Regions from separate parts of the Paraglaciecola sp. 25GB23A genome, predicted to be linked through region 2. Evidence: predicted binding sites of a transcription regulator. Region 2 holds the regulator's gene; each other region holds the start of a gene.

Region 1 (7,967 bases), on a different contig from region 2:
TTTATTTTTATCTTCCTCTGTATTAGTAAAGCCTAGGGATAGAAATACTTTGTCAAAAGTTCCTCCAAAAAATTCTTGTACGACTTGCACTAACCTTTTTAAAAAAGCGTAAGTGCCTGCATCACCTATATTTAAAAAAGCGCCAATAGCGAAAGTGTCTAGTCTATTAGTAAATATGTTTAAAGAAACGTTAAAAAACTGAAATCTAAAATAATTCCAATCAATAAGAGGGAATGTGAAAACTCCAAAATAATTTTTATAGTCACCTACTGCAATTATATAGGTAAGTAGATATAGGCCGTATAGTAAAAATTGGTAGACATAAAATAAGTTATAATCGGTTCCAGTAAATATAAACGTAATAATAATTAATAATGCACTTATAGCGGAAAACCCCTGGCATAAGGCTACAATTTTATCCCTATTCGTTTTAATCAAATAGGCTCGCAATGAATGACCTATAGCATGGAAAAATAGTATAGGAATAGACGCTAATGACAAGCTTAAGATATCGTTATTGGAATATATTAAGAAAAAGATATAACTGAGAAAAAGTGCTAATGGAACTACTAATATTGTACATAATATTAATGAAATAATAATAATCTGATTTAATTCAATTCTAGATATTGAGGGTAATTTAAGTATGTAATTTTCAATTGCGTCATTGAAAAATTGGTCTGAATATACAACTATAAAAGCTCCAATGACAAATTGGCCTAATAATTCAGAACCTTGATAACCCATTAAAACTAGTAAGCAAAGTATAGAAGATATGCTTGCAACCCACTTTCCACCTAATAGCCATATGATTTTTTTATACATACTCTACCTATTTATTTAAATCTGTAAAAAAATCATTTATTAACTTATGGTTATTGATGAATATATCTTGAATAGTCGTTATATCCGCATTAGAAAAGTAGGCATTATTACAATTAGTGTAGTCCTTTATAAGTTTAAAAATATTTGCATCTTTAAAGATACCAATAATTTTCGAATTTTCTGCTGGATCTATCAGTGCTAAAGGCATAGCACCTTTGCTCATTGCCAAAAGTAGGACATGCAGTCTGTTGCTTACAACGTATTTACATTGGCTGAATAGTCTTTCATTTTCAGTTAATAGTTTTGATAAATCTCTTAATTCTACATCATAAGACTTATAGCGTGAATAGAGTCGTTCTTGAAAATCCTGGTCAAATTTAACTTGATATATAAATAAAATCTTACCGTGTGCACTTTTAACAATTTTGTCCAATGCTATAAATAAGGACTCTATATTATTGTTAGGCTTTCTAACTGAAATGACAATGTCGTATGTTTTTTCTAAATTACTATTTTCATATGCAAGCGTAAAAGCAAGGTCAGGTACTATTTTCGAAACCCTAATTTTTAACTTTCTACATATCTCAAAAGTAAGGCTGTCTCTAACTGAATTTGAATACAAGACTTTAGATTGTAATCTAAGCATGTAACTGTGAAAAGTAGATAAGTTTGAGAAAGATACACCTACTCGATGTACTTTTATCCCTATAATTTTGAATAAGCTGAAAATAAACGTTGTACCTAAGTACATAATTACTTTTTTTGGAGATATTTTCCCACCGTACCCGCCAGGGTTCAAAAAATAATTGACATTATTCAGTGATAATCTAGATTTTAACATTAAGTAATAGAAATATATTGACGAATTAACCAATACTGCACTTTCAATATCTAGGTTTTTTAAAAAATCAGTTGGTACATTTTTAATACATATTATTAACTTTTCTGTGGGCTTTAATTGTTTTATCAATTCACGATTTATGAGTGCATCACCTAAATTTTCAAATTGGGTCTTAACCTTAAAAAAACAATGAGTCATAAATTAGTCCTAATAACTTAGTGTTAGCAAAAAAGTATTAATAAACATTCTTACCCACAAACCCTTTCAATACTGTAAACAATACAATTTTAAAATCAAACCACAGTGACCAATGGCGGATGTAATGTAGATCGTGTTTTATACGCATTTCCATTTTTTCCATGGTGTCGGTTTCGCCGCGCCAGCCATTTACCTGGGCCCAGCCGGTAATACCGGGTTTCATTTTATGGCGCAGCATATAGTAGTTAATTTGTTTACGGTATAACTCGTTATGCGATATGGCATGAGGGCGTGGGCCGACTACCGACATGTCACCTTGCAGTACATTAAAAAACTGCGGGAGTTCGTCAAGTGAGGTGCGGCGTAAAAATGCGCCTAGAGGCGTAATACGGGCATCACCTTTGGTGGCCTGTTTAATGTCATCGCCATTGTCTTGGGTGGTCATTGAACGAAATTTATAGATTTTAATCTTTTTACCGTCCATGCCATAGCGACCTTGTTTGAAAATCACTGGGCCTTTGGAGGTCAGTTTAACTGCGGCGGCGATGAACAGCATTGGGATAGCGATAATTGTTAGTATAACGCTGGCAAGTACCACATCTTCAATGCGCTTTATCGCTGAATAGCCGCCCTTCATGGGGCTGTCGTAAATGCTGATGGTTTGCATTTCGCCAACATGGCCCATACGGGCGTGCAGTAAGTTATAGGTAAACATATCGGGCAGTATGTGTACGTCAACCGTGGTGTCGCCCAGGGCTTTTAATATGCCGTTAATGCGATCGGTGGCCTGCATGGGCAAACCAATAAACAACACTTCTATTTTACCTTCACGGGCCAACTGCACGGCTTCGTCGATGCCGCCTTTTAAATAATGGTGGTATTTTTCTTCTATGCGGTCGGTGGCTCTTTCATCAAAGATGGCACTGATTTTATAACCGGTTTCGGGGTGGTGTTGGATTTCGTTGTATAAATCGATGCCGCGTTTGGTTAAGCCAACTATACCCACCGAGCGGGTATTGCGGCCACTGCGGCGCAAGGCAAACAGTACTTGTCTAAAGAATATGCGCCACGCACACAGTACTATGGTGGTGCTGATTATCCAGGTACCTAGTACTACGCGCGAAAAGTATTCGGTTTGTTTGGTAAAAAACAAAAATACAAAAATGGGGAATAAGGTCATGATCCAAGACGCGCTGGCATAAAACAGCATTTCTTTAAGCGAACTGGCACGCCATGAGCGATATAGCGCAAACATCTCTGCAAAAAAGATAAAACTGAGGTTGCCAATCAAGGCGAGCATAAAATACTTGGTGTCGTATTTAGATATATATAACAGGCTGGCCAAAGCCAAACACACCTGAATGATCAAGATATCGGCAAAGCGATATAAGAAGGCAAACTGGTTAATGTTATTCCGGACAAATCCGTCGTTTTCGCTCATGTACTTCTTCCCTAGATGTTGCTTGTTCTACATTAGCGCGATTGTGTTAACGTGCTATTACACCAATAAACCATGACATTTTATGTTATTACTTATTTGTGGCAAGTGTTGCATGCCACTACTGTAAGTTATTTTGTATATTTTTATATGCTGCAACAAGTTTGACATCCATTCAAGCCTTTGTGTTTCTAAACCCAAGCTGACATAAGCATCGGCTAACATACTATTTTGTAACAGTAAAAATAAGGCTTTTGTACCTGTTAGGCTTGTTATGTCGCATTGGTATTGGTTACTTTGCGTGCGCTCTAAAAAGTAAATGGCTTTTAAGGGGGCGCTGCTTTCATTCCAAACGTTACCCTGCAGTGTATCAACTTCAAGCTCGTGCTTGGCAAATTTTTCATGCACTTTTTTTTGTTCTTTTATGGCTAACAACGATGCGCTGGCGTGTTTGTTAGCTGCAGTGTTATCACTTTGACTACTTGTATCATCAAGTTTTGTGCCAATAAACTGCTCAGCTGAATCTGGCCACAATCTAATTTTGGGCCAACTGGGGTAAACGCGATATTCATTGCCATGGCTCTGGTGTATGGCTGCCATGTCGTCGGTCATCATTTTAAACCCGTGCTCTAACAATTGGGTAGTTAAGGTTGATTTACCGGTCCGACTTGGTGCAATGAATAAAAATGCATCCCCATTGAGGCTCATGGCGTTTGCATGAATACAGGGTACGCCTTGCAGTTCTAACCAACAGGCAATAGCAGTGCTTTGAATATAGTGTTCAAAACCGGTACCGCCAGACTGCCAGCAAACTTGCATAGCTTGCTTATCAAAGGTAAAGCTGCCGATGCCTTCGCAGTTAACATCTAGCTGGTAAGTGTTGGCATGTTGGTACAAGTTCATTTCGGTGGTGTAGCGCTCGCCTTCGTCTTTAAGTTGCCAAATAGGCGCATTGTTAGCTGTGAAGGTGGGCAGGGTGTTTATTTGTGCAAAAGGTAAGTGAAAACGTACCTCGCCGATGTTTTGCGGTGCGGTATTTGGTGCAAGTAGTTGCACGCCATGCAGGGGCTTAAGGTACGAGAACTGTGTCATAACATCCATTTAACTAACTTCGTTGATATAAGTACCAACCACCCAATGTTTGAAGTGTATCAAGCTAAACGATAAAGCAAAAGACAGAGCGGAAAGTTTTAACCATTTAGATAGTAAAAGCAAAAGCGTTTGAACCACAGAGGGCACCGGGTGCCGCGCACAGAGATCACGGAGGTTTTTTTTTGTAGGAGCTGCTTCAGCTGCGAACCGCGGTGATGGATGAACCTCGTTGATGAATTGGGCATTGGTTGTGAAATCAACATTTGGGGGTGATTTGTTCGTCCCTTGTAGGAGTTGCTCCGAAACGGATGTTATCAGCTGCGAAGGCGATGACAAAGTAGATATTTGATAGCAAGAGCCAAAAACAAAAGCAAGAGCGTTCCCACCACAGAGGTCACAGAGGGCACAGAGGTTTTTGTTGTAGGAGGTCCCGGTAACCGGCATAGTTTAGGGGCGAACCGCGGTGATAAAACGACATTGTGATATCAAATTAATAGCTGGGGTTGATTTGTTCGTCCCTAAACCACGCCGGTTACCGGGAACTCCTACAAGGGGGAAAAATCAACCTCGTTGGTGAATTGGGCATTGGTTGTGAAATTAACATTTGGTGGTTGATTTTTATTCGTCCCTAAAGGAACTCCTACAAGGGGGTGGGGGGATAAATCGACTTCGTTGATGAATTGGGTATTGGTTGTGAAATCAACATTTAGTGGTTGATTCTTCGTCCCTAAAGGAACTCCTACAAGGTGGTGGGGGGGGGAATCAACCATCGTTGATGGATTGGACATTGGTTGTGAAATCAACATTTGGGGGTGATTTTTCGTCCCTAAAGGAACTCCTACAAGGGGACGGGGAAAATCAACCTCGTTGATGAATTGGGTATTGGTTGTGAAATCAACATTTGGGGTTGATTCTTCGGCCCTGAAGAGCCTCCTACAAGGGTGGGGGGATTTTTACAAAATGGGTGTAAAACTTTTTGACAGGTATAAAAAAACCCGCCGGGGCGGGTTTTTGTTATTTTGTGCTATTAACCTTGGAAAGGGTTACGCTTGGTGTTGCCACCGTTTTCGTCAGGTACGCTACCTGCGAAGCCTTGCGTTAGTTCAGCTAGGCTGCCCACTTTAGTTAATTCAGGCTTAGTATATTCAAGTTTTTTAGTCATGTTGTTTCCTAACGTATTCATAATAATCTCCTTAAGCCTTTTTGCGACGAGTTCCGGCTACTAAACCTAGTAACGCTAAACCCATTAAAGATAGTGTTGCTGGTACTGGTACTGCATCAGTGTCTACTGCGAACATGGTTGAACCTGAGATATCAAACAATGATAAAGCAGAGAACAACTCAGCTGAACCAGCTGGATTCATAAAAGTGAAACCGATTGGGCTGCTTGATACAAATTCACGACCAGGGCCTGAACCGTCTGCAAGTAAGTCACCAAACGCAGTATCAAATACAAAGGCTGTGCCAAGATTGATCCACAATGAGCTAAGTTGAGCTTGGCCAACTTCTAATACCCAAATACCCGCCATTGGAGCTAGTGGATCGTTTGGTACGATAGTGTCGCCGTCAACTGATAAAGACCAACCAGAACCTGTTACGCCGCCTTTATCGCCGCCTAAGTCAGCCCAGTTCAATGTTTCAGTTGATGTATCAGCAAAAGTCGCTGTTACTTCAATGCCTGCCATATCTGAACCTGTTACGTTCCATATAAATGCTGCTTGAGCTTGGCTAGCAAACATTGCTGCAGCAAAGCCTAATCCTAAAAGTTTTTTCATGTTCATGCTCGATCCCCTATTAAAGTTCAAAATGGCTCTGAGGTAACAACTAACAACTATGTTTCCCTTCAACCGCTGTATTCGTTTGTTATCTACTACTGCTAATCATAATGCAAACACTGTTCCAACTCTGAAAAATCCTTTTGAAACAAATGCTTATCTATGTTAATGAGTTGTTAATGCCTATTTTTCTAAGCTTTTACTATTTTTAACGCAAGATCTGTAAAAAATACTGACGTTATTTGTAATTCTTAGAGTAAATATTTTACACAAAGTAACTTGTTGTAATTTGTGGTTAATTTTTGCTGCACTTTAATGCATGCTATTGATTAACTTTATAAAAACTACATTTTTAAACTAATGAATCACTTATTCGCCTTTATTTCTGCTTCTGTAGCAGGCCAAAACTCAAACCCGCAAAGCCTTATTCAGCGACTAAATAGCAAAGCGGACGAGATTGTATACGAAATAAGTGAGACAAAAAACAAAGATCTTTTATTTGGCTCGACTATTTTTGCTGATGTAGGTGGGGTAAGTGCTTCAAATAAGACTGTTTTTTTTGAAAATGAGGATAAAAGTTGTCTTTTATTTCATTCTTGCATCGCACCTTCTGATCTTGGCGATCCTCAATTGCAACCGGATTGCACTTCACAGGTGCAAATTGCACCGCAATTAGTGCAACTGATGAATAATCGAGGTGGAGACTTTATTGCTAGGGTGAAAGGTAGCTTAGTTTATATGGGCTTTGATTCACGCCAACAGTATTTGCATGTGGGTAAAGATCCGTTTAATACCGCATCTGTCTATTGGTTAGCTACCTTGGGTGGTATTTTGGTGTCTACTGATTTACGTTTTTTAGCCTTGATGGCCGATAAGCCGATTAGTTTGTCGCAGAAGGGCTTGGCGAGTTGGTTGAGCGGCTTTCCTAACCCGGCTATTTCGCTGTTTAATGAAATTAAGGTACTGCCCAGTGGTTCGCGTTTGCAGATTAATCGCGATCTGCGCGAACAGCTTGTTCAGTTTTGGGATATCGCGCCTGACAATAAAATTGTTTTAGCTGATCAACAGGCTTATTCAACGCAGTTTCATGCGCTTTTACACAATAGTGTTGCGGCGGCGTGCAGGACTGAGCGAGAGACCGTGGTGTCGCAAATGAGTGGGGGCTTGGATTCAACCAGTGTGACTGCCTTGGCGGCGCAGGTGCTGCAAGGCCAACACAAACGTTTGTTGCCTTTGTCACATATTTATTCGCGGGCAGAGAGTTGCAATGAAAGCGATTTAATTGCTGAGATGCAACGCTTCTTGAAATTGAACGATAATTTGCAATTGGATGTTGATGGTGAAGATAATCGCGACTTTTTAAGCCTTTATCCTACTGCGCTAGAAAGCCCAGGTACGGTACTTTCACCGCGCTACGTGAGTGAGTTGGCCATAGTGCAAGCTAATGGCGCCGATGTACTGTTGTCGGGTAATGGCGGTGACGAAATGTGTTGGGGGCACAGTGTGGCCTATACCCAACGATTAAAAGAAGGCGACTTTAGCGTGATTGCTGAAGTATTAAAGGCCTGTCACTCTGTAGGCATGTCGCGCAAACAAGCGATTAAAAATCTGTTTATTAAGCCTTTTTTACCCGATTTGTTGTTGCGCGTTTTAGGCCACAAAAAATCCGGTGATTTAAGCGAAGGATTTCCAGCGTGGTTAACCCCTAAGGCCAAGGAACTTGCCCAATTTGAGACGCAAGTGAATAACCCCTTTAATTATCAGCGAGATCCGGTGGGTTTTAATCGTTATCAAAGTC
Region 2 (7,967 bases):
CGGAAGCAAGTGCACCGGAGGCAACACTGTAAACGAAACCTAGGAAGGTAATGTGAGTATCACCAAAGAAGTAGGCAACAAACAAAGCCAAGACACAAAGGGGAACAAGGCGAATGAAATTGCTACTGGTATCGAGCAGTGGTGATACCGATTGACTCCCTATCAGGCTGTACATACCCCACGCTATTCCTGCCACGATCATAAAGATGAAAGTCAAGCCATTGGGTTTATCTAGTTCAGGATAGACAAAATAACATAGACCCATTAGTGAGATGGCAATGCCGATACTTTCCAATACGGATAAACGTTTACCACTTAGCAGTGCAGCACCAAGCATAGTAAATTGAACTGCGGCAAAAAGAATCAAAGCACCTGTTGCTGTGCTGAGTCCTACGTATGCGTAAGAAAAACCAAGCACATAGATAAGTAAATTTACCGCCCCTTTACTGCTACCATATTGCATAAAAATTTTTGCAGAATGGGCGTTTTTAGCCACCAATAAGAGCCACAAAATAATGGCGGCTGATAAGAGCCGAATAATTGAGAAATCTAAAGGGTCAACCCATTCAACTTTAAGGGCCAATCGACATAAAATAGAATTGGCAGCAAAAGCGAGTAAAGCAATTAGGGTGAATAGAAATAGTTTTTTAGTCGACATTTTTTAAATCAGCAACCAGCTTGCGGTACCTAAAAAAGCGAAAATGCCTACGACATCGGTAATAGTAGTGAGTATTACACTGCCAGCTAGGGCCGGATCAATACGCAACTTTTTCATGATCATGGGTAAGGTAGCACCAGCGAGGCCAGCAGCGACCATATTGATTAACATGGCAAAGGCGATAACCGCCCCGAGCATTAAGTCTTGTTTCCACAACGCGATTACCGAGGCAATTAATACCGACCATATCACACCATTCAAAAAGCCGATGGCGAGCTCTTTGCTTATTAACCATTTTGCGTTACTCGCACGCACGTGGCCCAAGGCCATGCCACGTATCACCAAGGTCAGTGTCTGGTTGCCGGCTACGCCGCCCATGCTCGGCACTATGGTATTAAGTATGGCTAATACAGCCAATTGGCTAAGAGCCGCTTCAAATAAATCACTCACTGCCGCCGCCATTAAGGCAGTAAATAAGTTGACACCTAGCCAAATAGTACGCCTTTGAGTACTTTTAAAAACTGGTGCAAAGGTGTCTTCTTCATCATCTAAACCGGCCATACTCATCATGGAATGTTCAGCATCCTCACGAATAATATCAACCACATCATCAATGGTGATACGGCCTACCAGATGATTATTTTCATCCACCACAGGGGCAGACAACCAATCGTAGCGCTCGAATAAGCTGGCCACTTCATTATCTGGCATATTGACCGGGATGGCTTCTGAACTTTTTATTAATGTATGCACTTTAGTGTCGGAGGCGGCTGTGACTAAAGTAGTGAGAGAAACGCCCCCTATCAACTTATCGTCGCGATCGACCACGTACAAAGTATCAGTATTTTCTGGAATTTGACCTTTAAGACGAAGATAGCGCAAAAACACTTCAACACTAATTTCAGGACGCATGGTGATAGTGTCGGTGTTCATAATGAAACCGGCGGTTTCTTCACCGTATGACAAACCCTGCTGGGCGCGGAGTCTGTCTTGCTCATCCATGGAAGCTAGTAAATCTTGTGAAACGGCTTCCGGTAAACCACTGAGGGTTTCGACTAAATCGTCGGTGTCCATTTCCTCAAGAGCGTCAGCCAGTTTTTCTGGTAACATTTGACGGATGATGCCGTTACGCACATCTTCTGATAACTCTTCAAGCACATCACTGTATGAATCTGGTTCAATCAATTGCCAAATTTCAGTTCTTATGCGGCTGCGGCTCGACTCTAATAACAAAGCTACGTCACAGGGGGCGACACTGCGTAACATCGCTTGCACTTGCACAAAATCACCGCTATCAAGCGCCGAGTTAATGGCCTGTAATTGAGAGTTGGTGCTTTTTGCGTCGAATGTATCAGGCATAATGGTAGACAGTTTGTCCTTAAAAATGGATTGTCGAATGATATACGTTACTAGTAGAAGGATTAATATTTAAAGAGTAAACCTAGTGAGCCTAGCAACAATGTTAGTTCAGAGTGAATAGTTTAGTTGGATTAAAACATGATTATAATGATCGAACTCAGTATCACTCTTGTTCGTTAAAACGTCCGGCTATCAACGCTTCTACTGCAGCCAAGGCTTCGACCGCATCTTCCCCCTGACTGACGACATTGAGCTCTTTACCCTGATTACCCTCCAGCATCATTAAACCTAAGACACTGTTGGCCGATGCTTGTTTGTCGCCTAAATGTAAGGTCACAGTAGCGGAAAATTTGTTAGCTAATTGCACCAACTGGGTTGCAGCACGGGCATGTAAACCAAGCTTGTTTACGATGACTATTTTTTTTTCAAGTATAGGCATAATTAGTCTGTCATATCTTCAAGGTGAAGTGCTTATTGATTTAAGGTCCGGTGCCTAATTTGTACATCAGGGTGAGAATCACTAAAGGTCTTAGCTAAGGCTTCAGCCACATACACCGAGCGATGTTGTCCACCGGTACACCCAATGGCTATGGTTACATAACTGCGATTGTTACGCTCCAAATGGGGTAACCAAGTCGCTATTAAATTTTGTATTTGCCATATAAATTTAGTCACTAAGGGTTGAGAACCTAAAAATATTTGTACCGGACTATCTAAGCCAGTCAAATGTTTAAGGTCGGGTTCCCAGTGTGGATTTGGCAGAAATCGAGCATCAAATACATAATCGGCATCCTTAGGAATGCCGTACTTGAAGCCAAAGGATTCAAACACCAAGACAAGTCTAGAGCTTTTTTTACCCAAAATTCTTTCACGCACCAATTCAGCGAGTTGATGAACCGATAATTGGTCGGTATCGAGATAAAGATCGGCGCGCTCAGCAATAGGTGCAAGTAGTATTGATTCTGCTTGAATAGCTTCGGCTAGTGATTTATTTTGTTTCGAAAGAGGGTGCAGACGACGGGTTTCACTGAACCGTTTGACTAATATGTCATCACTCGCATCGAGATAAAGAATTGTCATATGCCAAGTGGATGGCAGATAATCGAGTATCTCCACCAAATCATTCGGGTCTTTGGGTAAGTTGCGTACATCGATACTGACAGCCACTTGATCATACTCGTCAACCACAGTGTGAGTCAGAGTGGGCAATAGATTGACGGGAATATTATCGACACAATAATAACCGAGATCTTCCAATGCTCTTAAGACAACAGATTTGCCAGAACCAGAACGGCCACTAATAATAATCAGTTTCATATCAGTTCATCACCTTAAATAATTCTTCATCGCTTTGAGCTGCACGCATTCGATTTAAGGTGTCTTTATCAGTGAGTTTTGCTGCAATAACTGACAAGGTTCCAAGATGTTCATTCGCCTGTTCTTCTGGAACCAATATTGCGAAAAAGATATCAACGGGTTGTTTATCGATTGCATCGAATTCGATGGGCGTATCATTGGTCATAACCACAGCAACCACTTTTTTGAGATCTTTTAAACGGCCATGTGGCAATGCAATTCCATTACCGATACCGGTACTGCCCATTTTTTCTCGGTTCATTAAACTGGCGAGTATCGTGGCCTGATCAATATCGACAATATGCTTACTCGCGATATTGCTGATAAGTTCGAGGATCCGTTTTTTACTGGTACCCTGCACTGCACATAAAGTGCAGTCAGGGTGAAGAACGTCTTTAATTTCCATTATTTACTGAGTCACTTAATGGCGTTTAGCTTTTTCCTTGTGCTTAATCACTTGTCTATCAAGCTTATCGATTAAAGCATCAATGGCGGCATACATGTCTAAATGTTCAGCATTGGCGAAAACTTCTGCGCCACTAAGGTGAAGGGTTGCTTCAGCCTTCTGATTCAGCTTTTCAACATTTAAGATGACATGTACATTATTAATATGATCATAGTGTCGTTCAAGTTTAGTAAATTTTGAATCGACATAATCGCGTAGTGAATCGGTAATTTCTAAATGATGACCAGTTAGGTTTATTTGCATATCGCCTCTTCCTTTTTTAATTTGCCTATAAAAGACTCTTACGTTGGTTAGACGGAGGGATCAATAAAGACTCCCTATATTTTGCTATTGTTCGCCGAGCCACGACTATGCCTTGGTCAGCCAACAGTTGAGCAATCTTACTATCACTCAGAGGTTTACTGGGTTTTTCGGCTGCGACTAATTTTTTAATCAATGCCCTAATTGCTGTTGAGGAGCATTCTCCTCCCACATCTGTGGCAACATGACTAGAAAAGAAGTACTTGAGCTCAAATATACCTCTGGGGGTATGCATATATTTTTGGGTTGTCACACGTGAAATAGTTGATTCATGCATATCCACCATTTCTGCGACATCATTTAACACCATTGGTTTCATCATTTCTGGACCATGTTCAAAAAAACCAATTTGCTGCTGTACAATGCAATTGGATACTTTGAGTAAGGTCTCATTGCGACTTTCAACGCTTTTAATAAACCATTTGGCTTCTTGTAAATGCGAACGGATAAATTGACTATCAGTACTATTTTTTGTGCTCTTGCTCATGGCCGCATATTGCTGATTGACATTGAGCTTGGGCAAACTGTCAGGGTTGAGTTCAACCATCCAACGGCCATTTTTTTTAGTCACGGAAACGTCAGGGATTACATACTCGGGTTCGCCGACAATAAGCGCGCTACCCGGCCTTGGATTCAGAGTTTGCAGAAGTCGCATTGCTTCACGCAACTCATCTTCTTTTAGACGAGTCTTACGCATTAAGGTACGGTAATCTTTGCTACCAATTAAGTCACAATAATCGGTAATAAGCATCTTGGCTTCAGCTAACCAAGGTGTTTCGATAGCAAACTGATTTAATTGGATCAATAAACATTCTTGCGGACTGCGTGAACCAGAACCGATAGGGTCAAACATTTGAATGCGTTTAAGTACACACTCCACTTCATCTAGTTCAATTTCTTCATCGTACAAACTAGCGAGGACTTCGTCCGCACTAATAGTCAGGTAACCTGACTCATCAATAGAATCAATAATGGCCATGGCGATAGAAATATCTGTATCACTAAAATGCGTGAGGCGCATTTGCCATAACAAGTGTTCTTGAATATTGTCGGTGGTTTCTCCCTGAAAAACTTGGTCGTCATCAACACTAAAGCTGCTTGAGGACATAGAGGGAGCTGATGACGCGCTAATGTATTCGTCCCAGGTGCTATCTAAGGGCAAATCTTGAGGAATATCATTGTTTTGTAATGCATCCCCAGTCTCAATAGTTGCAGCATCCACTTCGACCCGGTCGTTTGAGCCATCAGAACCAAAATTAGTTTCTAAAGCACTATCACCGGTGGGATTTTCGAAGGGGTCAGTTACTTCTAATAATGGGTTAGAATCTAAAGCCTCTTGAATTTCTTGTTGTAAATCCAAGGTAGAAAGTTGCAATAGCCTAATCGCTTGCTGCAATTGAGGCGTCATCGTGAGTTGTTGGCTAAATTTTAACTGTAAAGAGGGTTTCATTTACTTCTTATGCTTAGTCCGTTGGGGTTAATTTAACCGTGCGAAATATCATGCCATGCCATAGCTTTACTATAGCCTGAATTGCTCACCAAGGTATACATCTCTTACACGTTGATCACTTAATACTTCTTGTGAGGTTCCGGCAGCAATGAGTTCACCATGGCTGACGATATACGCTTTTTCGCATACATCGAGGGTTTCTCGCACATTGTGGTCAGTGATCAGCACGCCTATACCTCTATCGCGCAAATGTTGGATAATCTTTTTGATATCATTAACCGATATGGGATCCACTCCAGCAAAAGGTTCATCCAATAAAATAAATTTTGGCTCAGCCGATAAGGCCCTTGCTATTTCAACCCGACGTCGTTCGCCGCCTGACAAACTCATGCCTAAGCTGTTGCGAATATGATTAATATTAAATTCATCTAATAGTGCATCAGCCTGCATTTCTCTTTGTTCAGTTGAGAGCTCTTTGCGCGTCTGTAGTATGGCCATTAAATTTTGATATACCGTTAATTTGCGAAAAATTGAAGCTTCTTGCGGTAAATAACCAATACCTTGCCTAGCGCGCACATGCATTGGTTGCAGTGTGAGTTCCTGTTGGTCGATAAATATTTCGCCCTTATCTAAGGGGACCAAGCCTACAATCATGTAAAACGTGGTTGTCTTGCCCGCCCCATTAGGGCCGAGTAAACCAACAATTTGCCCAGACGATACTTCTATACTGACATCCCGCACTACTTGACGTGATTTGTAGGATTTTGCCAAATGGGTCGCTTTTAGAATGGCCATTATGGTTGTGGATCCTGTTCAGGAATGGTTTGGGTTTTGCTGTCTTTAGCTTCGGGCTGTAAAATCGTTATAACTCGGCCACTACCTTGGTCTTGACCTTGTGCCATGATTTGCTCAAGTTCCATGTTAAAAATAATCGAGTTGCCTTTGACACTACTACTATTTTGTTCTACTTCAGCATTCCCCTCTAGAGACAAGGTCCGTGTTTGGCGGTGATATTCAATTTTATTGGCTGTGGCATGCACCATTTTGCCATTTTCCTGACGTTGGGAATATTTAGCGGGTGAGCCCATCGCCACAAACACTTCTTTATCTTGACCTTTGCTGGCATCAATCTCCATTTCATCAGCTTGCAGCACCAATGAACCTTGAGTGATAAGGACACTGCCTTTGTAAATTGACTTTTTGGCAATTCGATCCAAGAACGATTGCTCAGACGCGATTTCGATGGTTTTAGAAAAATCATCTTTACCAGCATAACTTATGGTTGAATAACCAACCGCAAGGCTGATACTAATGCCTAGTAGTAGGTTGGAAAACGGTTTTAACATGATCAAATAACTCATATTGTTGGGTCTCAAGGTTGGCCTTAAAACCATTGCTGTTAATGACATAATTGGGCCCAGTGATATTGACATATTGGTCTGAGCTCATGGTTTTGTCACTTAAATTTATTTCTACAAACTGAGTATTAACCTTCTGAGCCAGATTATCGTCGTCAACACCTGATATTTCGACGTCTGTCTCAAATTGCAAACGTTGATCGTCGTACAAAGTACCTTCATTTGCGGTGATGTTCCAAGGTAGCCCCGTCTCAGAAAACAGCTTATATTCAGGGCGTTTAAACAAAGTAAAGCCCAGTAAATCAAAGTGCTCCATTTTCTCAGCGGAGACCTGCTGACTCATTTTTCCTTCTTTATCATACAAGGTACTTCGCATAGTCAGTGCTTGATAATTAGGCACCCATGCTTCTTCAGTTTGAGCTTTAGGCTTTATTTCTTCTTCATTCAACCAATTGGGAACACTTAAGCCGAGCGCTAATAGAAATAATAAGCTGATGCAAAGTGTTACTCTATTCATATGCTAGCACCATAGTTGGCATTCAGTTTACCTTTTGCCAGTAAAATTAAATCGCAAATTTCACGCACAGCCCCAAACCCACCACTATGTTGGGTGACATAAGTGGCTTGTTGTTTAACGCTGGGATGGCCATCGGTCACGCTAAAACATAAGTCGCTTAATTCAAACATGCCTAAATCAGGAATATCATCGCCCATGCTGGCAGTATATTTAGCTGAAATATTGAGTTCTTTCTGCAATTCAGCCAAAGCTGAATGTTTGTCTTCACAACCTTGAATAATATGTTTCACGCCAAGCGCAGTCATGCGCTGTTCAACGATATTGGAACGTCGTCCGGTAATAACTGCTACCTGCACACCAATACTTTGCAAGGCCTTTACACCGTATCCGTCTCGCGTGTGAAAGGCTTTGAGTTCTTCGCCCTGTTGTCCAAGGTAAATACGGCCGTCTGAGAATATACCGTCGACATCACAAGCTAGTAGCTTCACGCGGGAAAATAATTT
Region 3 (7,967 bases), on a different contig from region 2:
TTAGCCAACTCATCCCTATTTCGTTTTGAATCGCAAATCGATACCTTATCGAAGGCCATAGGGGTTATCGGTGGTGAAGCTTTGTATAACTTAGTGATGGCAGAGACTGCCAGTTCAGCTTTTGAGCATTTTAGTAGTGATGTAATTGATTTAAAAAGGTTTTGGTTACAGAGCGTGTATGCAGGTTTAGTGGCAAAACATCTGGCCAAAATTGCCCGCATTCGTGGCAGCGAGCGATTTTTTGTTTTGGGTTTACTGCACAATATTGGCGAGCTTCTGGTGGCTGTTCAAGCTCCTGAGCTGGCGATAAAGAGTAGCCAATACAGTGAGACCGTTTGCCCTTGGCAACAACAACAACAAGTTCTGGGCTTTGACTATGCGCAGTGCAGTTCAGAGCTGATGCAGATGTGGAGTTTACCGTCTCAACTTTACTTGCCGATTAAATATACCCATGACGAAAATAAAGCCTTAAACAACAAAGAAATAGCGGTTATTTTTTGCGCAGTCAGAGCAAGTATCGCTATGGCAAATCAAGACATGTACACTATTCATCAACTTGTTCCACCATTGGTTATCAGCGCGTTAAAGCTAGAGAACTATGATTTAAATGCGGCAGTAAAGTATGCGCTTATGGAATCGGACAATATTATTACCTTAATGCAGCCAAAGCGAAAAAAAGTTAGCTAATTAATTATTAAAACCCATAAATTAATGTTTTTACTGAGCTTTTTCCTGCATTATTTTTGCACTTTGCGCCATTAGTTTTATACAATGCCCCCTGCTTTTTACTGGCGCTAAAGCTTATATTTTTGATGAAAAAATGTTTTTTGTTACTTTTCCTATTCGCATGCCATAGTCATGCACAGCTTAATATAATGCGTTCATTATATATGGCTGAAAAACCCTCTTACGCTATCGGTCAAGACAGTGAAATGTCAATGATCGGAGAATTTGGCTTAGTGGTAGCCGCCGGCAATACCAATACCTCTACCATTACAGCAAAAATAAATACCAGCCAAGAATTGGAATATTGGAGCTATCAAGTTATCAGTGATGTCTTGTACAAGCGCAGTAGTTCAGTAGTAGAAGGGGAACGTGTAGATGCAACTTCTGCCCAGAAACTATTTTTATCCACACAGTTAGATTACAAATTACCTGACCCCAATAATCGTGTTTTTATTTATGGTGAGTATGAAGATGATCGTTTTAGCGGTTTCGATTATCAAACCTCTATTGCTGCAGGGTGGACATCGAGATTATGGCGAGACGACATTAGCGAATTAAAATACAGCATAGGACCAGGTTACGCTGTATCAAAGTTTGAACCAGTTAAAAACCTACCCGATGAACAAAGCCTAATTGTTAGAGCAGCCTTTGAATATAAACATAAGTTTAATAAGCAGGCCACATTTCGACAATTTGTTAGCACAGAAGCCGCGACTGACTCTACAAAAACCAAATCTGAAACCTCATTGTCCACGAAAATCAATGGCTCCTTAGCCATGAAATTAACTTTTGTACTTAATCACGACACCGGTGTCAGTCAAGAAACTGAAGAATTAGACACAGAAACAGCCGTGACCTTGGTTTATCAGTTTTTCTAAACTAACCAATGGGGTAGAATATTATGATTTGGTATTGCGCCAGCGCTTAAAAAACGCGTTTAATTTAATTTAAGGATATTTCATGCAAAAAACACTAGTCGTTCTAGGACTTCTCGCTTCAGGCATCGCAACTGCAGCAGACGAAGTTAAGCCCTTATCAATGGATGGTGAATTTGGTTTCATCTCTACCACAGGTAATACTGAAACCACATCTTTTAAAGGTAAATTAGCCGCTCACCAAGAACTTGATATGTGGAGTAACGACTTTTCTATAGAAGGTCTGTATAAAAAAGATGATGTCGCCGGTGTGTCCCAAACGACAGCGCAAAAATACTTTATGTCTGCGCAAGGTAACTATAAATTAGATAACCCCGACCACCGTTTGTTTGGTTTTGCATCTTATGCTGACGACAAATTTAGTAGTTATGATTATCAGGCTACCCTAGCAGTAGGTTGGCAACAAAAATTATGGGATGATCCTAGCAGCAGATTTAGCTACAGCATAGGTCCGGGTTATTCGTTTGCGAAAACCAATGACGGAGTGTCTGAGAATGGTGTTATCGTCAGGGGAGCAATAGATTATCAATGGAAGGTTTCTGATACTGCGACTTTCAAACAGATACTGTCTAGCGAAGTCGGTAGTAACAATACAAAATCAAAATCAGAAACCTCGTTATCAGCTAAAATTAATGAGGCACTTTCTTTGAAGGTATCACTGCTGATGGATCATAACTCTGATGTTGTCGAAGGTAAGGATAATCTTGATACACAAACAGCTGTAACCGTTGTTTATACCTTTTTCTAAACCTAGACTCTTCTAAACTAAGTATGATGAAAAAAGCCAACTGGAATAAGTTGGCTTTTTAGTTTCTAAACGCTTAAATAAATTTCAGCTTGATGATTTTTTACAAGGCTAATCTAATCAATCAGAAAGGTTAGCTAATACCGCTTGAGCCTCAGCTATTTGTTGCTGATCGCCATTATCAATAATGTCTTGCAACAATTCGACCGCTGAATCATGCTCACCAATTTCAATATAGGCATGGGCAAGATCTAACTTTGCGCCAAAACCACTGTCATCATCTACATCAATAGATTCACCATCCTGTGGGTCTCCGAAGAAAGATGCAAGTGGCGCTGACAAATCAAAATCTTTATCCGTGGTCGTATCATTTCCCTCGTCGAAACTATCATTTAGTAAAGCTTCGACATCTAAAAAATCATCCTCATCGCTACTATCAGTCACTTCACTGTCAGAATTGTCTTGTGTGGAAGGCTCTGAAAGCAGAGCTGAAATATCTAAACCGTCATCAGCCTCTAAGTAATCTTTGTCATTGCTGATATCAATAGAATTAAGTAACTCATCAAAATCTGCGTCTTCAATTTCTTCCAGTACGGAATCATCTTCAATATTACTTTGTAGTTGACTCTTCTTGCTCTTGGCAGAATCAGGGTGCTTATCTTCCGTTAGCCAATCGCCCAAACCAGGGAAATCATCCAGTGAGTCATCCGCTGTCGACTCAGCTAAGGGCTCATCATTTTCATTATCTTCGCTGAGGGATTCAGCGTCAGAATCAAGATCAGCTAAGGCTTGTTCTAATAATGAATCATCTGGTTCTTCAGACTCAATCTGGCTATCGCTAGACTTGTGTTCCAAATAATCTTCAGCGACTGCCCCAAACTCCAAATCGTCTAGTGAATCCAGAGGGTCTTTTTTATTAGAGGTTAAATCTTTTAGTACTTCATCTAATTCTTGGTGTTCAAAATCTTCTAACGCTTTTTCTAACTGATCTTCATCGAGGCCATTATCGTTTTGAGATTGTTGCTCAAATTGTGCGCTTTGCGCTTCTGTGCTCTGTTCTTCAGCTTCGTCGACTGCATCGCCGTCGTCCAAGTCTTCGACGTCATCGATTTCATCGACTTCATCGTTTTCTTCGACTTCATCGCTTTCTTCGATTTCATCGCTTTCTTCGACTTCATTATCTTCTTCGACGTCATCGCTTGCTTCGACTTTATCGCTTTCTTCGACTTCATCGCTTTCTTCGACTTCATCACTTTCTTCGACTTCATCGCTTACTTCGACGTCATCGCTTTCTTCGACTTCATCGTTTTCTTCGACTTCATCGTTTTCTTCGACTTCATCGCTTACTTCAACTTCATCGTTTTCTTCAACTTCATCGTTTTCTTCGGTTTCATCGCTTACTTCGACTTCATCGCTTTCTTCGATTTCATCGCTTGCTTCGACTTCATCGCTTTCTTCAACTTCATCGTTTTCTTCGACTTCATCGCTTTCTTCGACTTCATCGTTTTCTTCGACTTCATCGTTTTCTTCGACTTCATCGTTTTCTTCGACTTCATCATTTTCTTCGACGTCATCGCCTTCTTCGACTTCATCATTTTTTTCGACTTCATCATTTTCTTCAACGTCGGCTAATACTTCAGCTTGCTCTAATTCTTCAGCCTCATCAGCCCCTTGTACGTCGCTAATTTCTTGAGCATCCTTAGCTTCTTCAAGGTCGTATTCAGTTTCGTCGATATCATCTATAGAGGTATTTGCCGTCTCTTCGTCTACGTCCAAAAAGTCTGGTTCAAAACCAGCATTTTCATCAAAGCCAGCGGCTAAACTGTCCTCATCGAGTTTCTGTATACTGGGTTGTACCGCAATGTTTTCCTCAGTTTCATCTTCGTCGTCATCACCGAATTCACCCAGCATATCGCGCATTTGTTCAACTTGTTCTAACTCATCAAGCAGATTGCCGGTTAAATTATCTATCTCAGCATTTTGAGTCGAAATTTCGTTATCTAGCTTTTGTAATACGTCTTCATTGATATCTTCGTCTTCATCAGATATCACCTCTGGTGTGATAGGCGCTACTCCACCTTCAAATAATTCATCAATGCTTATTTCAGGTGGCTCTTCTTGATCTGGAATGGTGGCAATAACAGGTTCTTGTTCGTCCAAACCCTCTGCTTGTGTGGTTAAGTCATCATCTACTTGCTCAGCAACGTCTTCTTCTGGCGTTGCTGTCTCCGCCAATAGCCCATCAATATCACTATCAATTAATTCAGCTTCTGCTCCATCATCTGGGTCACTCAGCAGATCTTCCATCTCATCTTCATCAAATAAGCTATCTAGATCGTCTTGCTCAAGTTGTTGCTCACCTTCTTCAAAGGGTTCATCTGCAGTGCTTGAATCAAGCACGTCATCGCCGAGATCATCAAAGGAATCAATATCTTCCTCGAAAGAATCGTCTAAGGAATCATCTAAGGCGTCATCTAAAGATTCTCGTAACTCCTCGGCCAATACGTCGTCGAGTAAATCATCATCACCAAAGAGATTGTCATCATCAAGCTCGTCGCCTAATTCATCAGAGAGTTCGTCACTTAAGGCATCCGATAAATCATCAAGGGCTGAAGTGTGGGGATCAAGGGAAATATCGTCATCTTCAACTAGATCAAGTTCGTTAGGCAATTTTTGGTTATTGCGACGCATTAAGAAAAAGTAAGCTAATGCTCCAATGATCGATAAAGTCAGGGGTACGGTGATAGCAGCAAGCGCAAGAGGACTATCTAACCAATTTGAGTTGGCCTGCTCCTCTGCTTGTTTTGTTTTAAGTTCGTCTTCTAATCGAGAACGCGCCAGTAACTCCTCAATACTCTGGCCCATTTGATCCATTTGCTGACTTTTACTGACTTCATCAACCCGCATTTGGTCAATATCAGTATTAACTTTGTCTAGTCGTTCAAATAGCTTTTGATTTTCAGTCAATATGGCCTGAACTTGACCAATTGATTCGGCAAATTGTTGCCGAATTTCTAAAAATTGGCGTGATTGTGCCTCATCCAAGGCGCCCAATCTTTCCTCAATTAGCGCCTTAGTTTCGTCAAGATCATTTTTACTGACTTTGCTGTTCGCTGCCGCGTTGCTTAATAATTCACTCGCCAAGTCGGCATTTGCAGGAGAAGACGCCTTAGACAAGGCCAAATTGGATTGGGCAATCTTAAGTATTTGCTCATCCGCTTGAAAGCGTTCAAGTGCAGCAGCTTTATCAATTCTGAGCGCGTATCTTTCGGAGGGTAAATTGAGAATTGTGCCATTTTTAACAAGATTAATGTTCTCTTGCTCAAAGGCGTCTGGATTTAATTGGTAAATACCATACATGACCTGATAAATAGATAGGTCTTTATTTTGGCGATAGCGACTGGCTATTTGCCAAAGCGTATCGGAAGATTTAATAGGGCCATAAGTCACCCCAGAATATTGCGCTGAACTATTTTTAGGCCCTTTGATTTCGGCACTTTGAGGTTCTGCTGCGTACAGTGTTGAAATAGCAAAACTGCAACAAACGACAAATAGTCTCGCCTTGTTTAGCATATTTATTGTCAAACGGCTTGCCCCAATATTGGTTGTGTCATGTTTTGTGCGATTCCACTCAGACCTAAAAATCAATTTTATTGAGTAATACTAAAAGCTAGCCTACTCATTTTAGTTATATTCCACTACCTGCACTCACATCAGTTTTCATGTCGAGTGCCATTAAGCAAGCGTCAAACTTTTAGACTTTTTGTTTATTGCCGATTTAATGACATTATATTAACAAATGGTAAGCAAATGGTATTCCAACATTTTCTAGTCATAAACACTCAACCCAAACACTATAAACCAGATGAGAAAACGGATCTAGAATACAGCGACTTAAGTCATCAAAAAGCGTTTTTTAAAACGTATGAAAAGTCATCGGCAAATTGGCAGAAAACATAAGGGGCATTAGCTATAAACCAATGCCCCCTTAGTCGTACAAACTATATGGAGGTATTACAAGTAGTCGCGGATCAGCACTTCAGCAATTTGAATACTGTTGGTGGCAGCGCCTTTACGCACATTGTCCGAAACCACCCACATATTAATACCATTTGGGTGAGAAATATCATTGCGAATACGACCAACAAACACTTCATCATGACCACTAGCGTTACCTACTTGCGTCGGGAAGTCCTCGCGCTGTGCCATCAATTTGACGCCTGGTGCATCAGCTAACAGATTTTTCACTTCTTCAGCATCAATAGGCGAACGTGTTTCAATATGAATAGCTTCACCATGACCAAAAAAGACCGGAACACGCACAGCTGTGGCATTCACTAAAATAGTGTTGTCACCCATAATTTTTTGGGTTTCCCACACCATCTTCATTTCTTCTTTAGTGTAATCATTATCCATAAAGACGTCGATTTGTGGAATAACGTTAAAAGCGATTTGACGACTAAAGGCCTTGGTTTGCACTTCCTTACCACTTAGCAATGCGGCTGTTTGATGAGCCAATTCGTCCATGGCAGATTTACCTGCACCAGAGACAGACTGATACGTCGCCACGTTAATCCGTGCAATACCAACTGCATCTTGAATTGGTTTTAGCGCAACTAACATTTGAATAGTTGAGCAATTGGGATTAGCAATAATGTTGCGATTTCTAAAGTCGGCCAATGCATGGGCATTCACTTCTGGCACGACTAAGGGAATATCATCGTCATAACGGTAATGAGATGTATTGTCGATGACCACACAGCCTGCTTCAGCCGCCATGGGGGCGTATTTGGCTGACACGCTGCCACCCGCTGAAAAGAAACCAAGCTGTACTTTTGACCAGTCAAAGGTTTCAGCATCCAATACGGTAATATCTTTACCCTTGAATGATACTGTACCACCGGCTGAGCGTGAGCTTGCTAAAGGATAAAGTGTGTTGACCGGGAAATTCCGTTGTTCAAGAATTTCGATCATATGCTGCCCTACCAATCCGGTAGCGCCTAGCACAGCAACATCAAAAGACCGCGACATGTTTGATATACTCCTATAAAAATAAAATAAAAATCAGCCAATTAAGTCTGTAAAAAACCGAGGGCGTAGATTGCCTTTGATTCGGCAAAATTTCCAGTATTAACCTGTACCGCAGAAAACTCTCTTCTTATAGGGTAGTGTTTTCTGATATATCTAAATTGCTCTGCATTTTGCATAGCCGCTTTAAAATGTTCACTGTCAGTACTGATATTGTAAACTTCTAGTATAAAATCATTAATATTCTGCCTCAAATCATGCAGTGGATTAAAGCTTAGTTGGGTTTGTGTAGTGGGTAAATAATCACTTAAGCGTTTGGTATTGGGTAGCTGATAAAACTCACAAAGGGCTTGATATAACATTTCTGTTCCCCGTGCTTTACCCTCAATAGTATGACCGGCAATATGCGCAGTACCTAAGGCAACATAAGGGATTAGCGACAAGTTTATATCAGGTTCATTTTCCCATACATCTAAAACGATATGCCGTTTATGCCCCGCTTCAAATAAGGCTAATGCGGCTGCATTATCGAC
Region 4 (7,967 bases), on a different contig from region 2:
ACCATAGCGGTGCAATAAGGTTATACCTTGCCGATACTTTTGTACTAATTATATAATTTATAGCTAATTAGCATTAATAAGTGCCGAGGCTTTGTGCAAATAGAAGCTCTGCTTTCCTGATGATGCAAAGATCTTGCCTGAGTTGTCACGTAATTGAACTTCGATGAAATGTTCACCTCTTTCAACATTATTAAGCTTGATTTGAGTTTTACCTTTTGTATTGACCACCTGATTATCAACTAATAAATATGACTTTCCGACATAATCTGGAGTGATTTCAAAGTTTATATTTACTTCACCATTATTATTTCTGATTGTTTCTTGAGGCCGAGGAGACAGCACCGTAATTTGGTATTGCGTGGTAGGCTGCTTAATCTCTGAAATATCCTGCCCAGTGGTCATAGGATCAGCTAATTTAGGAATTATCACGTTATTACTTAGCACCATATTGACTGGCACAGAATCACGGCTCGGTACATCGCTGTATACCACTGTTCCATCAGCTTGAACTGTTTTATATATGGTATTTGCAAGCAATGGAGCGGTCACTATCAATGATAACAAGGCAATTAACTGGAATGCATTTTTCATGATTAACTCAATTCTACGCAGTTTTGGATATCAGTAACTAACAGTGTAACCGCAAAACAGGCAAAAAAAAGCCCGCATTTGCGGGCTTGTTATTTATTTATATATCTATTAGCAGCTGTAATACATATCGAATTCGACTGGGTGAGTCGTAGTATTAAGCTTTTGTACTTCTTTGCGCTTTAATTCGATGTAGGCATCGATCATATCGTCAGACATAACACCGCCTGCAGTTAAGAAGTCTCGATCGTTGTCCAATGCATCCAAAGCCATTTCTAGAGAGGTACAAACTTGTGGAATCTCTGCTGCTTCTTCAGCAGGCAAGTCGTACAAATCTTTGTCCATCGCATCACCAGGGTGAATTTTGTTTTTGATACCGTCAAGACCAGCCATTAACAATGCAACAAATGCTAAGTATGGGTTAGCTGAAGGGTCAGGGAAACGCACTTCGATACGGCGTGCTCTTTCACTCGTTACATAAGGAATACGAATAGAAGCTGAACGGTTACGCGCTGAGTAAGCTAGCATAACAGGGGCTTCAAAGTGCGGTACTAAACGCTTGTATGAGTTGGTGCCAGGGTTTGTAAAAGCATTGATGGCCTTAGCATGTTTAATAGTACCACCAATATAGAACAAGGCCTCTTCAGACAAACCAGCGTATTTATCGCCAGCGAATACGTTTTTACCATTTTTACTGATTGATTGGTGAACGTGCATACCAGAACCATTATCACCAACTATAGGCTTAGGCATAAAGGTAGCCGTTAAGCCATATGCATGAGCAACGTTATGTACGACGTACTTGTAAATTTGTACTTCATCGGCTTTTTTAACCATAGTATTGAACAAACAGGCAATTTCATTTTGCCCAGCTGTCGCAACTTCGTGGTGATGAGCTTCAACAGTTAAACCCATTTCTTCCATAACTAAACACATTGCTGCGCGAATGTCATGGGCTGAATCGACTGGAGGAACTGGGAAATAACCGCCTTTAACGCCTGGACGGTGACCCATATTGCCATCTTCATACTCAGTACCTGAATTCCATTTAGCTTCAACTGCATCGATTTTGTACATAGAACCAGACATGTCAGTATGGAAACGAATGTCATTGAACATGAAAAATTCTGGCTCTGGCCCCATTAATACTTTGTCGCCGATACCAGTAGAAATCAGGTATTGCTCTGCACGCTGAGCAATAGAACGCGGGTCACGGTCGTACCCTTGCATGGTGTGAGGCTCAAGGATAGTACAACGAATGTTGACCTGAGTTTCTTCTGCGAAAGGATCGACAACAGCAGTATCACCATCAGGCATTAACACCATGTCTGATTCTTGAATGCCTTTCCAACCGGCAATTGAAGAGCCGTCAAACATTTTACCATCTTCAAAAAAGCTATCGGTAACTTGATGGGCAGGGATTGAAACGTGTTGTTCTTTACCAATGGTATCGGTAAAGCGTAAATCAACGAATTTAGCTTCGCTTGATTTGATTAGGTCTATGGCCTTTTGTGCTGACATGGTGTCCTCCGGATTAGTATATACGAATAAGTCACTAACTTAATATTAAGCTATGGAGATAGTGAAGCTATTATCATGCCACATAGCCAACAGAAAGGAATGCCCATAATTACGGTTTTTCTGCATCATTTTGTAGAAACATAAAAATCACAAGGCACCACAAAAAGGCAATTACGCACCAAAGAAGGGCAAAAACAGCTTTACTGCACCATTTGACCCCCATTGCAATTTTATATGACCACCCAATAAAGTTAATTTTTAACAAACATTATTTGTCATTCGCTATATGGATGATAAGCCTGTACAATCCGCGCCCAGTAAATTTCAGTTAATCGGCGAAGCACAAACTTGTGTGTCGCCCCTATAGAGATAAGATCATGAGCGCACCGCAAACCTCAACAGACTTTTTGAGGAACATAGCAATAATAGCCCACGTTGACCACGGTAAAACCACCCTAGTTGACAAACTTTTACAACAGTCTGGCACCCTTGAAAGCCGTGGAGCTGCTGCAGAGCGCGTCATGGACTCAAATGACATTGAAAAAGAGCGTGGTATTACCATTCTTGCCAAAAACACCGCGATACGCTGGAATGATTACCGCATAAATATCGTAGATACTCCTGGACACGCCGACTTTGGTGGCGAAGTAGAGCGCGTATTGTCGATGGTCGACTCAGTTTTATTATTAGTTGATGCCCAAGAAGGCCCAATGCCACAAACTCGCTTTGTTACGCAAAAAGCGTTTGCACAGGGTTTAAAGCCAATAGTAGTTATCAATAAAGTTGATAAGCCTGGTGCACGTCCTAGTTGGGTAATTGATCAAGTATTTGATTTGTTTGATAACCTTGGTGCAACAGATGATCAACTTGATTTCCAAGTGGTCTACGCTTCTGCCTTAAACGGCTGGGCTTCAAATGATGTTGATACTCCAAGCGAGAATATGACACCTTTGTTCGAAACCATTGTTAAGCATGTTAAGCAACCGGATGCAGACTTTGATGGTCCTTTCCAAATGCAGATTTCACAGCTTGATTACAACTCTTATGTTGGCGTTATTGGTGTAGGTCGTATTACCCGCGGCTCAGTTAAAACGGGCAAAGCAGTAACAGTAGTTGGCGCTGATGGCAGCAAACGTACTGGCAAAATTGGCCAAGTTTTGGGTTATATGGGATTAGCGCGTACTGAAGTTGAATCGGCTAGCGCCGGCGACATTATTGCTATTACCGGTCTTGGTGAACTGAAAATTTCAGATACTATCTGCGATCCAAATAAAGTCGAAGCATTAAAGCCTTTATCAGTGGATGAGCCTACTGTGACGATGACTTTCCAAGTCAACAACTCTCCCTTTGCTGGTAAAGAAGGTAAATACGTTACTTCACGTAATATCCTTGACCGTTTGAAAGACGAGTTAATTCACAACGTAGCCTTACGTGTTGATGAAACCGAAGATGCAGATAAATTCCGTGTATCAGGCCGTGGTGAATTACACTTAGGTATCTTGATCGAAAACATGCGTCGTGAAGGTTACGAGTTAGCCGTATCGCGTCCAGAAGTAATCTTACGCACTGTTGACGGCGTATTAGAAGAACCTTTTGAAACAGTGACTATCGACTGTGAAGAACAACACCAAGGTTCTATGATGGAACAACTTGGTTTGCGTAAAGGCGAAATGACTAACATGACCTCTGATGGTAAAGGTCGTGTTCGTTTAGACTTTATCATTCCAAGCCGTGGTTTGATTGGTTTCCAAACTGACTTTATGACCATGACTTCAGGTTCGGGTTTGTTGTACCATACTTTTGATCATTATGGCCCGCATAAAGGCGGCAGCATCGGTCAACGTAAAAACGGTGTACTAATAGCTAATGCCACTGGTAAAGCGCTGACTAACGCCTTGTTTAACATGCAAGAACGTGGTCGTTTGTTTATCGGTCATGGTGTGGAAGTTTACGAAGGTATGGTTATTGGTATGCATAACCGTGACAATGACTTAACTGTAAATGCGCTTAAAGGCAAGCAGTTAACTAACGTTCGTGCATCAGGTACTGACGAAGCTCAGTCACTGGTACCGCCGGTTATTCTAGCTTTAGAACAAGCCCTAGAATTTATTGATAATGATGAATTGGTTGAAGTTACGCCCAAAAGCATTCGTATCCGTAAAAAGCATTTAACTGAAAATGATCGCAAACGTGCGAGTCGTGGTCCAAAAGACTAAATTCAGTATTATTTGAACACATAAAAAACCGGCTCTTAGCCGGTTTTTTTATACACGATTTACACTATAGTCTTTAATTTATATCCAAGTATTTAAACCTGGTTATTTGATAAATAACATTTCCTGATATTTTGGCAAGGGCCAATATTCATCAGTGACAATGCCTTCAAGTGAGTCAACGGCAGCTCTTACTTCAAGCATTAAGGGACATATTGTTTTAGCGCAAAAAGTCATATGTGCTTCGACCGAATCAAAGCCATGTTCATCGATAGCAGTGCTGAGTTCACTGACGGCAGTCATCATAGTGTTGGTCAAGGCAACTAACTTTTCTAGAGACTCCTTATTTAGCCCTATACCTGCACTCGTCAAACTAGCGTTGGTAGCTGATATTTCTGAAATATACTTGATTGCAGCCGGATAAATTCGAGTTGTAGCAATATCTTTAACCAGTTTAGCTTCAACCTCAATCGACAAAATATATTGCTCTGCATACACTTCAAAACGACTTAACAGTTCTTTTGGGCTGAGCACGCCAGTGCGCTCAAACAAGCTAACTATCGCCTTATCTTTAAAATAAGGTAGCGCTTCTGCCGCAGTGGGAATATTTTTCAGTCCGCGCTCTTCTACCGCTTTGCTGTGCCACTCAGATGAATAACCATCACCACCAAACACTACGTTACCGTGTAATTCCATTAACTCTTTCAACACTAATATCACCGCTGTGGTTTTGTCGTTATTAGCGAGAGCGACTTCTAATTTTTCTGCAATCCAATCTAATGAATCGGCTAACATGGTATTCATCGCTACCAGGGGTCCGGATACAGATTGTGACGAACCGACCGCTCGAAACTCAAAGCGGTTGCCCGTGAAAGCAAAAGGCGAGGTCCGGTTGCGGTCACCAGGATCGCGCTCAAATTTTAGGATTTGCGACAGTCCCAAATCCATCAAACCACCTTTAGCTTTTTCTAGCAACTTACCTGCTTTGATATCATTGAAGACACTTTCTAGTTGTTCACCTAGATAGACTGACAAAATAGCAGGAGGCGCTTCATTTGCCCCTAGTCTGTGATCATTGGCAGCCGAAGCAATAACGGCACGCAACAATGGGCCGTATAGATGAACGCCACGAATAACAGCGCCACAAAATAACAAGAAATTAAGGTTGTCATGGGGCGTGCTGCCCGGATCCAGTAAATTACCCTGTGTGGCATTGCCCACAGACCAGTTAACGTGTTTACCAGACCCATTGACACCTGCAAACGGTTTCTCGTGTAATAAACATAAAAAACCATGTTGTTTGGCGGTACTTTTCATCAAGGTCATTAACAATTGCTGATGATCCGCCGCGACATTAGCCGCTTCAAAATAGGGAGCAATTTCAAATTGACCGGGGGCGACTTCATTGTGATGGGTCTTGGCAGGAATGCCTAAATGATAAAGCTTATCTTCAAAATCTTGCATAAACACTTGAACGCGCGCAGGTATAGCACCGAAATAATGATCATCAAACTGCTGGCCTTTGGCCGGTGGTGCACCAAATAAGGTTCTTCCTGCTAGCAATAAATCAGGGCGGCTATTGGCAAAATTCTCATCCACTAAAAAGTATTCTTGCTCTGCACCACAACTTGAATTAAGCGGAGCGATTTCTACCTCGCCCATCAATGACAACACTTTGGTCGCAGATTTATTCATCGCCGCATTGGAACGTAACAGTGGAATTTTTTTATCTAGGGCTTCACCGGTCCAAGACATAAACACACTGGGTATCATCAGCGTAGAGCCATTATCCGTGTGCATAACATAGGCCGGACTAGTGGGATCCCAAGCGGTATACCCACGAGCCGCATTGGTCATGCGCAAACTACCATTGGGAAAAGAAGAGCCGTCTGGCTCACCTTTTATAAGCAAACTCCCAGTAAATTCTGTAATTGCATTGCCGTCAGAATTAGTAATGATAAAACCATCATGTTTTTCAGCCGTAATATTGGTCATTGGGTAAAAAATATGTGAGAAGAATTTAACGCCCTTAGACATCGCCCAGTCTTTCATCGCTGCAGCAACCACATCAGCGGTAGCGGGGTCGAGTGGAGCGCCAGTTTGCACGGTATTTTTCATGGCTTTAAAAGCATTTTTTGATAATGCTTCTTCCATAGCGGCTAAATTAAAAACATCCTTTGCCCAGATTTTGCTCAATGACTCAGGCATTTTGCTCTGTTTTGGTTCACGATTGGTTATATATGCGATCGCTTGTTCTCTTGCTTGATTTCCACTCATTATTGTTCCTCAGCTTAATAAAAACGCGGGGCGCATCGCCCAACTTATTCCATCCATACAACATAAATCACTAGACTTAAACTGACATGCAGCAACAATCAGACCGAATTAGGTTAAAATGAAGAGAAAATGTTCAGGCAGTTATGTGGATATCGCTTAAATAACAGATGAAAAGTTAAGAAGGGCAACAATGAAATCGGAGATAAAAGGTACAGACTCTGCTATTAATCACAGAGTCTTGCTAACTATGCTTTTTGGCTTTTGTTGTTTTCATTTTTTGCAAACAACAACATAAACACACCTAACATGATGGCCATGTCGGCAATATTAAAAATACCTGTTCGTAATGAGCCAATACCAATATTTAAAAAATCAATAACAGCGCCATTATTCATTGCACGATCATAAAAATTACTGATGCCACCTGAAAAAATTAACGCGAGACAAGTTAAACTGTAAGTAGTCTGTTGTTTGCTTTTGAACATATAGATAAGTAGCGTCAACAGCACCAATCCCACTGCCACAACAAATATCCAAAATCGTAATGACTCAGACAAACTACTACCCAAGCCTAAAAAAGCACCGTGATTTTCCACATAACCAATCCTGACGATATCGCCCCAATAGCTGTTCATCGTAAAGTGGATTAGGTAGCGATCAGCCCACAACTTACTCACTTGATCAATAGCTACGCTGACGAAGGTAATAATAAAGATAAGACGAAGTTTTACCACTAAGCTCATGCAAATTCCTAGTTTTAAAAAGGGGCAGTAAAATAATACGTACTGCGCAAGCCTTGAATTATGCCGATTAAAAATTTCATTACTACTAATAAACTCAAATTTTAAGCTGGAAGATTGTGTTTTTTCATTTGCCTTTTTAAATTATCAAATTTTTGTTAATTATTTGTAATAACTTATCCCATTAAGTTATTACTTACAGACAACTTAATTTCTTTCAGCCGTTGTACCATGGGAGACGTTGTTGAATCCGTCGTCATTTATATGAAAAAAATTGAAGCTATTATTAAACCTTATGTACTCGACGAAGTGAGAGAAGCGCTAACTGAAGCCGGTATTAAAGGTCTGACTGTTACCGAAGTTACCGGTTATGGTCGGCAAAAAGGTCACATTGAAACCTATCGTGGCTCAGAATATTCAGTGGACTTTTTGCCAAAAATTAAGCTAGAGCTCGTATTATCCGACGAAGAAATAGAGCGAAGCATTGAAATAATTGAACAAACTGCTAAGACAGATAAATTAGGTGACGGAAAAATATTTGTTACGTCGCTTAAGCGAACTATTCGGATCCGCACAGGTGAAGAAAATGAGGATGCAATTTAAGCCCTGCCTACTTAAACCTTTGCCT

What was found. The regulator sigma-54, encoded in region 2, starts transcription at its own class of promoters, with help from an activator protein. The targets are predictions, from matches to a motif close to GTTGGCACGNNNNTNGNNT.
Region 1: a site for sigma-54 is predicted at 6,280-6,298, ahead of ABKW31_RS21925 (PEP-CTERM sorting domain-containing protein). Genes of this name have one in related genera too.
Region 3: a site for sigma-54 is predicted at 6,211-6,229, ahead of ABKW31_RS01245 (FimV/HubP family polar landmark protein). Genes of this name have one in related genera too.
Region 4: a site for sigma-54 is predicted at 2,174-2,192, ahead of glnA (glutamate--ammonia ligase). Genes of this name have one in related genera too.

What each region holds. Positions count from the first base shown of each region.
Region 1 is NZ_JBDYKM010000038.1:3,753-11,719, reverse strand. Features, by position in the region: gene ABKW31_RS21950 (hypothetical protein) at 1-825, opposite strand, end outside; gene ABKW31_RS21945 (polysaccharide pyruvyl transferase family protein) at 833-1,864, opposite strand; gene ABKW31_RS21940 (undecaprenyl-phosphate glucose phosphotransferase) at 1,902-3,305, opposite strand; gene ABKW31_RS21935 (hypothetical protein) at 3,363-4,403, opposite strand; gene ABKW31_RS21930 (lasso RiPP family leader peptide-containing protein) at 5,422-5,577, opposite strand; gene ABKW31_RS21925 (PEP-CTERM sorting domain-containing protein) at 5,588-6,169, opposite strand; gene ABKW31_RS21920 (asparagine synthase-related protein) at 6,530-7,967, shown strand, end outside.
Region 2 is NZ_JBDYKM010000003.1:287,280-295,246, reverse strand. Features, by position in the region: gene ABKW31_RS08580 (DMT family transporter) at 1-658, opposite strand, end outside; gene mgtE (magnesium transporter) at 662-2,017, opposite strand; gene ABKW31_RS08570 (HPr family phosphocarrier protein) at 2,181-2,456, opposite strand; gene rapZ (RNase adapter RapZ) at 2,489-3,334, opposite strand; gene ptsN (PTS IIA-like nitrogen regulatory protein PtsN) at 3,336-3,779, opposite strand; gene hpf (ribosome hibernation promoting factor) at 3,795-4,082, opposite strand; gene ABKW31_RS08550 (RNA polymerase factor sigma-54) at 4,108-5,589, opposite strand; gene lptB (LPS export ABC transporter ATP-binding protein) at 5,659-6,384, opposite strand; gene lptA (lipopolysaccharide transport periplasmic protein LptA) at 6,384-6,935, opposite strand; gene lptC (LPS export ABC transporter periplasmic protein LptC) at 6,898-7,464, opposite strand; gene kdsC (3-deoxy-manno-octulosonate-8-phosphatase KdsC) at 7,461-7,967, opposite strand, start outside.
Region 3 is NZ_JBDYKM010000001.1:293,632-301,598, reverse strand. Features, by position in the region: gene ABKW31_RS01260 (HDOD domain-containing protein) at 1-687, shown strand, start outside; gene ABKW31_RS01255 (DUF481 domain-containing protein) at 876-1,604, shown strand; gene ABKW31_RS01250 (DUF481 domain-containing protein) at 1,687-2,409, shown strand; gene ABKW31_RS01245 (FimV/HubP family polar landmark protein) at 2,527-5,991, opposite strand; gene ABKW31_RS01240 (aspartate-semialdehyde dehydrogenase) at 6,421-7,437, opposite strand; gene ABKW31_RS01235 (4-phosphoerythronate dehydrogenase) at 7,479-7,967, opposite strand, start outside.
Region 4 is NZ_JBDYKM010000001.1:241,933-249,899, reverse strand. Features, by position in the region: gene ABKW31_RS01040 (DUF4124 domain-containing protein) at 64-591, opposite strand; gene glnA (glutamate--ammonia ligase) at 700-2,109, opposite strand; gene typA (translational GTPase TypA) at 2,487-4,325, shown strand; gene ABKW31_RS01025 (glutamine synthetase III) at 4,428-6,599, opposite strand; gene lspA (signal peptidase II) at 6,845-7,342, opposite strand; gene ABKW31_RS01015 (P-II family nitrogen regulator) at 7,604-7,942, shown strand.